2 regions of the Streptomyces cinnamoneus genome follow, and region 1 is predicted to be linked to the other one. Evidence: riboswitches for the same ligand, from Rfam matches in the RefSeq annotation. Region 1 holds a riboswitch; the other holds the start of a gene.
What was found. Region 1 has a riboswitch for S-adenosylmethionine ahead of CYQ11_RS08060 (aminotransferase class V-fold PLP-dependent enzyme). Riboswitches for the same ligand answer to the same signal wherever they lie in the genome.
Positions count from the first base shown of each region.

Region 2: another riboswitch for S-adenosylmethionine. It lies ahead of thrC (threonine synthase); the one in region 1 lies ahead of CYQ11_RS08060 (aminotransferase class V-fold PLP-dependent enzyme).

Region 1 is NZ_PKFQ01000001.1:1,947,674-1,952,900, forward strand. Features, by position in the region: gene CYQ11_RS08050 (rhomboid family intramembrane serine protease) at 1-635, shown strand, start outside; gene CYQ11_RS08055 (Lrp/AsnC ligand binding domain-containing protein) at 632-913, shown strand; gene CYQ11_RS08060 (aminotransferase class V-fold PLP-dependent enzyme) at 918-2,276, opposite strand; SAM riboswitch class IV at 2,422-2,538, opposite strand; gene trpD (anthranilate phosphoribosyltransferase) at 2,654-3,718, opposite strand; gene qcrB (cytochrome bc1 complex cytochrome b subunit) at 3,877-5,227, opposite strand, start outside.
Region 2 is NZ_PKFQ01000001.1:4,022,611-4,027,837, reverse strand. Features, by position in the region: gene CYQ11_RS17750 (MoaD/ThiS family protein) at 1-36, opposite strand, end outside; gene thrC (threonine synthase) at 129-1,412, opposite strand; SAM riboswitch class I at 1,430-1,573, opposite strand; gene CYQ11_RS17740 (glucosyl-3-phosphoglycerate synthase) at 1,739-2,686, shown strand; gene CYQ11_RS17735 (alpha,alpha-trehalose-phosphate synthase (UDP-forming)) at 2,728-4,227, shown strand; gene CYQ11_RS17730 (hypothetical protein) at 4,361-5,143, shown strand; gene otsB (trehalose-phosphatase) at 5,212-5,227, opposite strand, start outside.

The DNA of each region.
Region 1 (5,227 bases):
TCGTCGGCCCGGTGTCCGGTCTCAACCCCGCCTACGGCACCGGGCACGCGCTGCACGCGGCCCAGACCGCCTACTTCCAGCGCTGGGGCGTGGTGCCCGAGGAGCTGTGGTACGGCTCGCCCCTGGCTCTCTGCACGCCGTTCACGGCCCTCTTCGTGCACGGCAACTGGCTGCATCTCCTGGGCAACATGCTCTTCCTCTACGTCTTCGGCGCCATGACCGAGGCGCGGATGGGCCGCGGCGCCTTCGCCCTGTGCTACCTCGTCACCGGCACGCTCGCCCTGCTCGGCTACGCCGCCGTGCACGCCCACTCCGACCGCACGCTCGTCGGAGCCTCCGGCGCCATCTCCGGGGTGCTCGGCGCGTTCCTCTATCTCTTCCCCAGGGCGCGCGTGACCAGCCTTCTGCCCTTCCTCTTCTTCCTGCCGCTGCGCCTGCCCGCCTGGGCCGTACTGCTGTTCTGGTTCGTCCTGCAGTGGCTGGCGGCGGGCGCGGAGGCGGGACGTCCGGGGGTCGCCCATCTGGCGCACGTCCTGGGCTTCGCGCTGGGCTTCGCCTTCGCCTGGGGGCTCGGAACGCATGCGGCTAGAGTGAAGAACGCAGCCAGGTCCACCGAAGGAGACAAACCGACGTGATCACTTCGATCGTGCTCATCAAGACCGACGTGGACCGGATCCCCGAGATCGCCGAGAGCATCGCCGCCCTGGAGGGCGTCAGCGAGGTCTACTCGGTCACCGGCGCCTGCGACCTGATCGCCCTGGTGCGGGTGGCCCGGCACGACGACCTCGCGGACGTCATCCCGGGCCGCATCAGCAAGGTGCCGGGAGTGGCCTCCACCGAGACGCACATCGCCTTCCGCACCTACTCCCAGCACGACCTCGAGGCGGCCTTCGCCATCGGCCTCGACAACTGACGCCTCAGGCGGAGCCGTCGGGCACGCAGCGCCCGTCCTCGGTACGGTAGAGCCAGCGGGCGCCGTTCGCCACCAGCTCCCCCACGGCCCGGACGAACCGCTCGACGTGCTCGTCGGGCGTCCCGGCGCCGAAGCTGACCCTGACGGCGTTCAGCGACCGCTCCCCGTCGGGGGCCCCGCACTCACCGGGCTCGTCCCGTTCGCCGCCCAGCAGGACGCGGACGAGCGGATGGGCGCAGAAGAGGCCGTCGCGGACCCCGATGCCGTACTCGGCCGACAGCGCGGCCGCGAAGTGCGAGCTGTTCCAGCCGTCGACCACGAAGGACAGGACGCCCACGCGCGGGGCGTCGTCTCCGAACAGTGACAGCACCCGCACCCCGGGCACCCCGGCCAGTCCCTCCCGCACCCGCGCCACCAGCCGCTGTTCGCGCTCGACCAGCCGCTCGAAGCCGGCCTCGGTGAGCGCCTTGCAGGCGGCGGCGATCGCGTAGGCGCCGATGACGTTGGGCGAACCGGCCTCGTGCCGGGCGGCGGTCGTGTGCCACTCGACGTCGAGGCCCCCGTCCCCGCCCCGCGCGACCGTGCGGCTCGCGCCGCCGCCGGCCAGGTACGGCCGGGCCCGCGTCAGCCAGTCCGCCCGTCCGGCCAGCACGCCGGAGCCGAACGGCGCGTAGAGCTTGTGCCCGGAGAACGCGACCCAGTCGACGTCACAGGCGGCGATGTCCACCGGGTGGTGCGGCGCCAGCTGCGCGGCGTCCACCACGATCCGCGCCCCGTGCGCGTGGGCCGCCGCCGCGAGCTCCCGCACCGGCCACAACTCACCCGTGACGTTGGACGCCCCGGTCACGCAGACGAGTGCCGGACCGTGGGGGTCGCGGTCGGCCAGCGCGCGCTCCAGGATCTCGACGGCCTGCCGCGGGCTGCGCGGGGCGTCCAGGACGGTGACGTGGCCGGCGGGCCAGGGCAGCAGCGCCGCGTGGTGCTCGGTCTCGAAGACGAACACCCGGCAGCCGGCGGGCAGTACGGCCGCCAGCAGGTTGAGCGAGTCGGTGGTGGAGCGGGTGAAGACGACCTGGTCGCCGGGGCGGCAGCCGAGGAAGGCGGCGACCTCGGCCCTGCTGTTCTCGAAGAGCTCGGTGGACAGCTGCGAGAGGTATCCGGCACCGCGGTGCACGCTGCCGTAGTAGGGCGCGTACGCGGCCACGTCGTCCCAGACCCGCTGGAGGGCCGGGGCGCTGGCGGCGTAGTCGAGCGCCGCGTACGTCACCTCTCCCCCGGTGACGAGCGGCACCCGGACGTCCCTGCCCAGGACGGGCAGCGGCGGACAAACGGACTGGTCGGCGGCAAGGGTGGCGACAGACATGGCGAACTCCCGTACAGAGCAGGCGAATTCGACCGCGCGACGGCGCGGGAAAAGGGAAGTGGGTACGGAGAAGGGGCTCGTGGAGCCCTAGCGCATTCGCTGCGTCACGGAAGTTCTCCCTCGACAACCAGGATCCCTGGCGAGGGATCCGCGCTTGTCGCAGACCTCGCTGCCTGCGACCTGGTCATCACCCGGGGCACCCCGCCACGGAAGGAGGGTTGCCGGACAGCGGGCCGGGGCCGTGTCGCTGTCACTCGTGACCTTGCCGAGGAGTATGGCACAACAACCTCCTCGGCACAGGGGCCCTCTCGCATGCCGGACGGCCCGTCCGGCATGCGGGGCCTGGGCCGTGCCGGCGAAGTCCCGCCCGGCCCGGGCTAGGCGTTGCTCGCCGTGACCCAGCGTTCGAGCGCCCGCCGGGCCGCTCCCGAGTCGATCGACTCCGCGGCCCGGGCCATCCCGGCGGTGATCTGCTCGGCGAGCGGCGCCCCGGTGGGCTCCAGGGCCACCAGCGCGGCGGCGGCGTTCAGCAGCACCGCGTCCCGCACCGGACCGGTCTCGCCGCCCAGCAGCCGCCGCGCCACGTCCGCGTTGTACGAGGCGTCGGCGCCGCGCAGCGCCTCCACCGGCACCAGCTCGATCCCCACGTCCCGCGGGTCGAACGCCTCCTCGCGCACCCGGCCGTCGCGCACGACCCACACCCGCGAGGTCGCCGTCGTGGTCAGCTCGTCCAGGCCGTCGTCGCCGCGGAAGACCAGGGCCGAGGAGCCCCGCTCGGCGAGCACCCCGGCCAGGATCGGCGCCATCCGGGGGTCCGCGACACCCGTCGCCTGGGCCCTCACCCGGGCGGGGTTGGTCAGCGGACCCAGCACGTTGAAGGTCGTCCGGATGCCCAACTCCCGCCGGGCCGGGGCCACGTGCCGCAGCGCGGGGTGGAACTTCACCGCGAAGCAGAACGTGATGCCGGCCTCCTCGGCCACCTCCACCACGCGGCGCGGGGTGAGGTCCAGGTTGACGCCGAGCTTCTCCAGGACGTCCGAGGCGCCGCTGGCGGAGGACGCGGCGCGGTTGCCGTGCTTGACGACCTTCGCCCCGGTGCCGGCGACGACGATCGAGGACATGGTGGAGATGTTGACGGTCTTGGCGCCGTCGCCGCCCGTGCCCACGATGTCCACGCTGGGACCCGGCACCTCGATCAGGTTGGCGTGCGCGTACATCGTGCGGACCAGGCCGGAGATCTCGGCGACCGTCTCGCCCTTGGCCCGCAGCGCCACGGCGAAGCCGGCGATCTGGGCGTCGGTCGCCTCGCCGCGCATGATGCGGTCCATGGCCCAGGCGGTGTCGTCCGCGCTGAGGTCCACCCGGTTCAGCAGGGCGTCGAGCACGCCGGGCCAGGAGGGGGCCACCGAGCGCTCGCCGCCTGCCGGGGTCGCAACGTTCATGGTCCACACTCCTGGTGGTCGGTCCGAGGGGGGACCGCGTAGAGGTCCACTGGTTCCCGGGGTCCAGCCTATCCAGCTCCACGGACAGCGAAGAGCCCCGTCCATGCGATGGACGGGGCTCTCGCCGTGGCGATCAGTTACTGATCAGTGGGCGGGGATCAGTGGTGGCCGTGGCCGCTCGTGATCTCCTGGTACTCCTCCGCGGTGGCCTTGGGGATGTGCGTCCCCTCGCCGTAGAAGCCCTTCGAGAGCTTCACGCGCAGGCGCTGGCCGGCGCCGGCCTTGCGGGCGACACCGTTCTCGTCGACCTCGGGCTCGAGCTCGAGCGGCCGGGGCTGCTCGTGCGCCGTGAGGGTGTGCAGCTGCTGCTGCGAGAGCGGCTCGTGGACCTCGACGAACTCACCGTGCGGCAGGCGCTTGATGATGCCCGACTCGCGGCCGTGCAGCACCTTGTCCTTGTCGCGGCGCTGGAGACCCATGCAGATCCGGCGCGTGGCGACGAAGGCGATGACCGGGCCGACGAAGAAGCCGATCCGGACGAACCAGGTGATGGCGTTGATCGACAGGTGGAAGTGGGTGGCCCACAGGTCGTTGCCACCACCGACCATCATGACCATGTACGCGGTCAGCCACGCCACACCGAAGGCGGTGCGGGTCGGGGCGTTGCGCGGACGGTCCAGCAGGTGGTGCTCCCGCTTGTCGCCGGTCACCCACGACTCGATGAAGGGGTAGACCGCGATGGCCGCGAGGACCAGCGGGAAGATCATCATCGGGATGAACACGCCCAGGACGAACGTGTGGCCCGCGACGTTGATCTCCCAGCCCGGCATCACTCGGATGAGGCCCTCGGCGAAGCCCATGTACCAGTCGGGCTGGGCGCCGGTGGACACCTGGTCCGGCCGGTAGGGGCCGATGGACCAGATCGGGTTGATCGACGCGATGGCCGCGATGGCCGCGATCACACCGAAGACCAGGAAGAAGAAGCCTCCGGCCTTGGCCATGTAGACCGGCAGCAGCGGCATGCCGACCACGTTCTTGTTCGTCCGGCCGGGGCCGGGGAACTGCGTGTGCTTGTGGTAGAAGACCAGGATCAGGTGCGCCACCAGCAGGCCGAGCATGATGCCCGGCAGCAGCAGGACGTGGATCGAGAAGAACCGCGGCACGAAGTCCGAGCCGGGGAACTCGCCGCCGAAGAGGAACATCGAGATGTACGTGCCCACGATGGGGAACGACAGGATCGCGCCCTCCATGAAGCGGACACCGGTGCCGGAGAGCAGGTCGTCCGGCAGCGAGTAACCGGTGAAGCCGGTGAACATGCCGAGGACGAACAGCAGGAAGCCGAACAGCCAGTTGACCTCACGCGGCTTGCGGAACGCGCCGGTGAAGAACACGCGCATCATGTGCACGAACATGCCGGCCAGGAAGATCAGCGCGGCCCAGTGGTGGATCTGCCGGATGAGCAGACCGCCACGGACGTCGAAGCTGATGTCGAGGGTCGACTTGAACGCC
Region 2 (5,227 bases), 2.1 Mb from region 1:
GCGCAGGATGGTGGGGATGCGGACGTTGACGCTCATGGGGTCGCCTTCGGATCGGGGAAGTGGTGAGGTGCGCCCGCCCGCCGCCGGGGCGGACGGGGAAGTGGCGGGGAGGGAACCGCTCCCAGGACCTACAGGCCCGCCGCCCGGAACGCCTCCAGTGACGGGCGGATCGTCGCCGTGGGGCCGGCGGCCACCGCGTCCAGCGTCTTGAGCCCGTCCCCCGTGTTGAGGACGACCGTCGTGAGGGCGGGATCGAGCAGGCCGTTCTCGATCAGCTTCCGCGTCACGCCGACCGTGACCCCGCCCGCCGTCTCGGCGAAGACGCCTTCGGTGCGGGCGAGCAGCCGGATCGCGTCGACGATCTCCTCGTCCGTCACGTCCTCCACCGCACCGCCCGTGCGCCGGGCGATGTCCAGGACGTACGGGCCGTCCGCGGGGTTGCCGATGGCCAGCGACTTGGCGATGGTGTCCGGCTTCACCGGCCGCACCACCTCGTGCCCGTCCTTGAAGGCGCGGGAGACCGGCGAGCAGCCCGCCGCCTGCGCTCCGAAGATCTTGTACGGACGGTCCTCGACCAGTCCGAGCGCGATCAGCTCCCGCAGCCCCTTGTCGATCTTCGTCAGCTGGGAGCCGGAGGCGATCGGGACCACGATCTGGTCCGGCAGCCGCCAGCCCAGCTGCTCGCAGATCTCGTACGCCAGCGTCTTGGACCCCTCGCCGTAGTACGGCCGGAGGTTGACGTTGACGAACCCCCAGCCCTCGCCCAGCGGGTCGCCGATCAGTTCGGAGCAGAAGCGGTTGACGTCGTCGTACGTGCCCTCGATGCCGACGAGGTCGCCGCCGTAGACGGCGGCCATGACGACCTTGCCCGCCTCCAGGTCGTGCGGGATGAAGACGCAGGACTTCAGGCCCGCCCGCGCGGCGGCGGCGCCCACGGCGCCCGCGAGGTTGCCGGTCGAGGAGCAGGACAGGGTGGTGAAGCCGAAGGCGCGCGCGGCCTCGACGGCGACGGCGACGACGCGGTCCTTGAAGGAGTGCGTGGGGTTGCCGGAGTCGTCCTTGACGTGGAGGGCGCCGGTGACGCCCAGTTCGCGGGCGAGGTTGTCGGCCTTGACGAGCTTGGTGAAGCCGGGGTTCAGACCGGGCTTGTCCGCGACGTCGGCGGGGACGGGCAGCAGCGGGGCGTAGCGCCAGATGTTCGCCGGTCCGGCCTCGATGCGGCGGCGCAGGGTCTCCGGGTCACCGGCCGGGAGGTCGTAGGCCACCTCCAGCGGCCCGAAGCAGCTCGCGCAGGCGAAGACGGGACCGAGGGCGAAGCGCTCGCCGCACTCGCGGCAGGAGAGCGCGACGGCGGGCCCGAAGGGGGCGGGGACGTCGGAAGTGGTAGCGCTTTCAACGGCTTGGACAGCCATGGAGGCGAGGCCCTTTCTCCTCATCTTCCTCATGGCGAACCTCGCCATGAGACGGAATTGGCACCTTCCCCGCCGGGAGCCTCGCCGAGTGATCGGTGAGACCGGCTGGAGGGTTGCCGGGGCTTCAACGGGCCGTGTCCCTCTGCCCCTCTGGATGAGCGGTATGGCGCTGGGCGGGGCCCAGGCGTTTGTGCGCGACGCGACCCCGGCATGCGGGGGCTCTCCGCGTTGTTCAAGACTGTAACCGAAGGCACGGACGCTTGAGAGGGTCGTCCGCACCGCGAGATGCGTCACCACGCATGCCACGAACATGAGGAGTCGTACACGTGCTGGAAGAGGTGGAGCGCTGGCTCGCCCGGCGGTCCTGGTCCGCAGCCGACCGTCCGCTCGACCAGCTGCTCGCCGCGAAAGCGGGCTCCGGCACCACGGTCAGCGTCGTGCTGCCGGCGCTGGACGAGGAGGCCACGGTCGGCGAGATCGCGGCCGTCATCCGCCGGGAGCTGATGACCGGGGACGTGCCCCTGGTCGACGAGCTGGTGGTGCTGGACTCGGGGTCCACGGACCGCACCGCGGAGGTCGCCGCGGCCGCCGGGGCGCGGGTGGAGCCCCGCGACGCGATCCTGCCGCGGCTGCCCGCGCTGCCCGGCAAGGGTGAGGTGCTGTGGCGGTCGCTGCTGGTGACGACCGGCGATGTGGTGTGCTTCGTCGACGCGGACCTGAAGGAGTTCTCCGCGGACTTCGTCTCGGGGATCGTCGGCCCGCTGCTGACCGACCCGGACGTCGACTTCGTCAAGGCGATGTACGACCGCCCCCTCGGCTCGCTGTCCGGCCAGGGCGGCCGGGTCACCGAGCTGGTGGCCCGTCCGCTGCTGAACCTGCACTGGCCGCAGCTGGCGGGTTTCGTGCAGCCGCTGGGCGGCGAGTACGCGGCCCGGCGTTCGCTGCTGGAGCGGCTGCCGTTCCCCGTGGGGTACGGCGTGGAGCTGGGTCTGCTGGTGGACGCGCTGCACACCGTGGGGCTGGACGCGCTGGCCCAGGTGGACGTGGGCGTGCGCAAGCACCGCCACCAGGACGGGCGCGCGCTCGGCCGGATGGCCGCCGCCATCTACCGCACCGCGCAGCTGCGACTGGCCCGCGGCCATCTGGTGCGCCCGGCGCTCACCCAGTTCGAGCGGACGGCGGAGGGATTCGTCCCGCGCACGTACGAGGTGGACACGCTGGAGCGGCCGCCGATGACGGAGATACCGGAGTACGCCCGGCGGCATGCCGCTTAGGCGTACGTTTGAGCGGTTCGCCGGGCGGCAAGGCTGCGGTCATGGTCGATGAGCACACGCACAGCGCACCCATCGTCGTCGCCTCCAACCGCGGGCCCGTCGCGTACAAGCTGCGCGAGGACGGGTCGCTCGCGGCGGGGCGGGGCGGTGGCGGCCTGGTCTCGGGACTCAGCGCCATCGGGCCGGACGCCGGGGCGGTGTGGGTGTGCGCCGCGATGGGCGAGGGGGACCGCGAGGCGGCCCGCCGCGCGGGCCCGAGGCTCCCCGCGTCCGACACCGCAGGCCACCGGGTGCGGATGCTGGACATCGCGCCCGACACCTTCGCCGCCGCCTACAACGGGGTGGCCAATTCGGTGCTGTGGTTCCTCCACCACATGCTCTGGCAGACCCCGCTCGAACCGGTCTTCGACGCGGAGTTCCGCGCGCAGTGGGCGGCGTACGAGGCGTACAACACCGCCTTCGCGGACGCCCTCGCGGAGGAGGCCGCGGAGGGCGCCTCCGTGCTCGTCCAGGACTACCACCTCACGCTGGTGCCGGGGCTGCTCCGGGAGCGCCGCCCGGACCTGCGGATCGGGCACTTCTCGCACACGCCCTGGGCCCCGCCGGACTACTACCGCCTGCTGCCGGACGACATCGCCGAGCAGGTCCTGCGCGGCGTCCTGGGCGGCGACCGGGCGGCGTTCCTCACCCGGCGCTGGGCGGAGGCCTTCGCGGGGTGCTGCGCGGACGTGCTGGGAGCGGAGGTCGTGCGGGAGGACGGCGCGGGCGGCGCGGCCGTGGCCGTGCGGTTCGAGGGGCGGACGACGCGGCTCGGGGTGCACGGGCTCGGCGCGGACGGCGACTTCCTGCGCGAGCGCGCCCACCGGGAGGACGTGGAACAGCGGATGGCGGTGCTGCGCGAGCGCGTCGGGCCGGGCCGCAGGGCGATCGTCCGGGTCGACCGCACCGAGTTGTCCAAGAACATCGTGCGCGGCCTGCGCGCCTACCGGCGGCTGCTGGAGGACCGTCCGCAGTGGCGCGGCAAGGTCGTGCACATCGCCTTCGCCTACCCCTCCCGCCAGGACCTCGTGGTCTACCGCCACTACATGGCCGAGGTGGCCCGGGTCGCCCGGGAGATCAACGCCGCGTTCGGCACGGAGGACTGGGAGCCGGTCGTCCTCCATCTGGAGGACGACTTCCCCCGGTCGCTGGCCGCCTACCGGCTCGCGGACGTGGCGCTGGTCAACCCCATCCGGGACGGCATGAACCTGGTCGCCAAGGAGGTGCCCGTGGTCTCCGACCGCGGCTGCGCCCTGGTCCTCTCGCGCGAGGCCGGCGCGGCGGCGGAGCTCGGCGACGACGCGATCACGGTCAACCCGTACGACGTGGAGGCCACCGCCCGCGCCCTCCACGAGGCGCTGTCGATGGACCCGGCGGAGCGGGCGGAGCGCACGAAGCGGCTGGCCTCGGCGGCGACGGCGCTGTCACCGGCGCGGTGGTTCGTGGACCAACTGGCCGCGCTGGAACGGTCCGGGCCGGGCGGGGACGCCTCCCGGCGGTAGCCCCGGGGGGTGGCGCGCGCCCACGCGACCGGAGCACGCGCCGCCCCCGCCCCGCCGTGCCGTGCGCGGCGGACGCTTCCGCCCCGGCGCGGTGCGGCGCGGCAGCCGGGTCCGCCCCGGGTAGCCATGTCACATGCCAATAGCCCCGCGCTGGGCCGTACTCACGGCTGCCACCACCGTCATCGTCCTCACGGCCGCCGGCTGCTCCTCCGACTCCGGCGGCGACGACAAGACCGACGCCAAGGGCACGAAGGCCGGCCAGTCGGCCGCGCCCCCACCCACGGGCCCCGCTCCGGGGACCCCCTCGGGCACGGCCTCACCCGGCGGTCCCTCCGGCGGCACGGCCGACGGCACGATCCCCGCAGGCCCCGGCCCCCAGCCCGCCTACACCGTGCAGCAGCAGCCCGCCCCCGGCACCTGTGCCTACCGCTACACCGCCGACAAGCAGCCGTTGCCCGACCCCAAGTGCACGCCGGGCGCGACCAATCCGAAGGTCACCCAGGCCACCCTCAAGACCACCATCTGCCGCGGCGGTTACACCGCCGGCATCCGGCCGCCCACGAACATCACCGGCCGCGAGAAGACCGCCAACGCCGCGTCGTACGGCTACAAGGGCTCGCTGAAGGACGCCGAGTACGACCACCTCATCAGTCTCCAGCTCGGCGGCGACCCCAACGACCCCCGCAACCTCTGGGTCCAGCCGCCCTCCCCCGGCCACAAGGCCGGTGCCGGGCCGAACAACCCCAAGGACGTGGTCGAGAGCAAGGTCAAGGCCGCCATCTGCGCGGGGAAGACGGACCTGGTGACGGCCCAGCGGGCCATCGCGAAGGACTGGACGACCGCGCTGTCCGTGCTCGGCGTCAGCACGGACAAGAAGGCGCCGAAGGAGGAGCAGAAGGACGAGGACGACGGCTGACGCCGGAAGGACCGGAAGGAAGACGCCGTAAGGACCGGTAGAAGGGGAACGGGGGACGGCGGACGGGGTCAGCCGAGCTCGTCC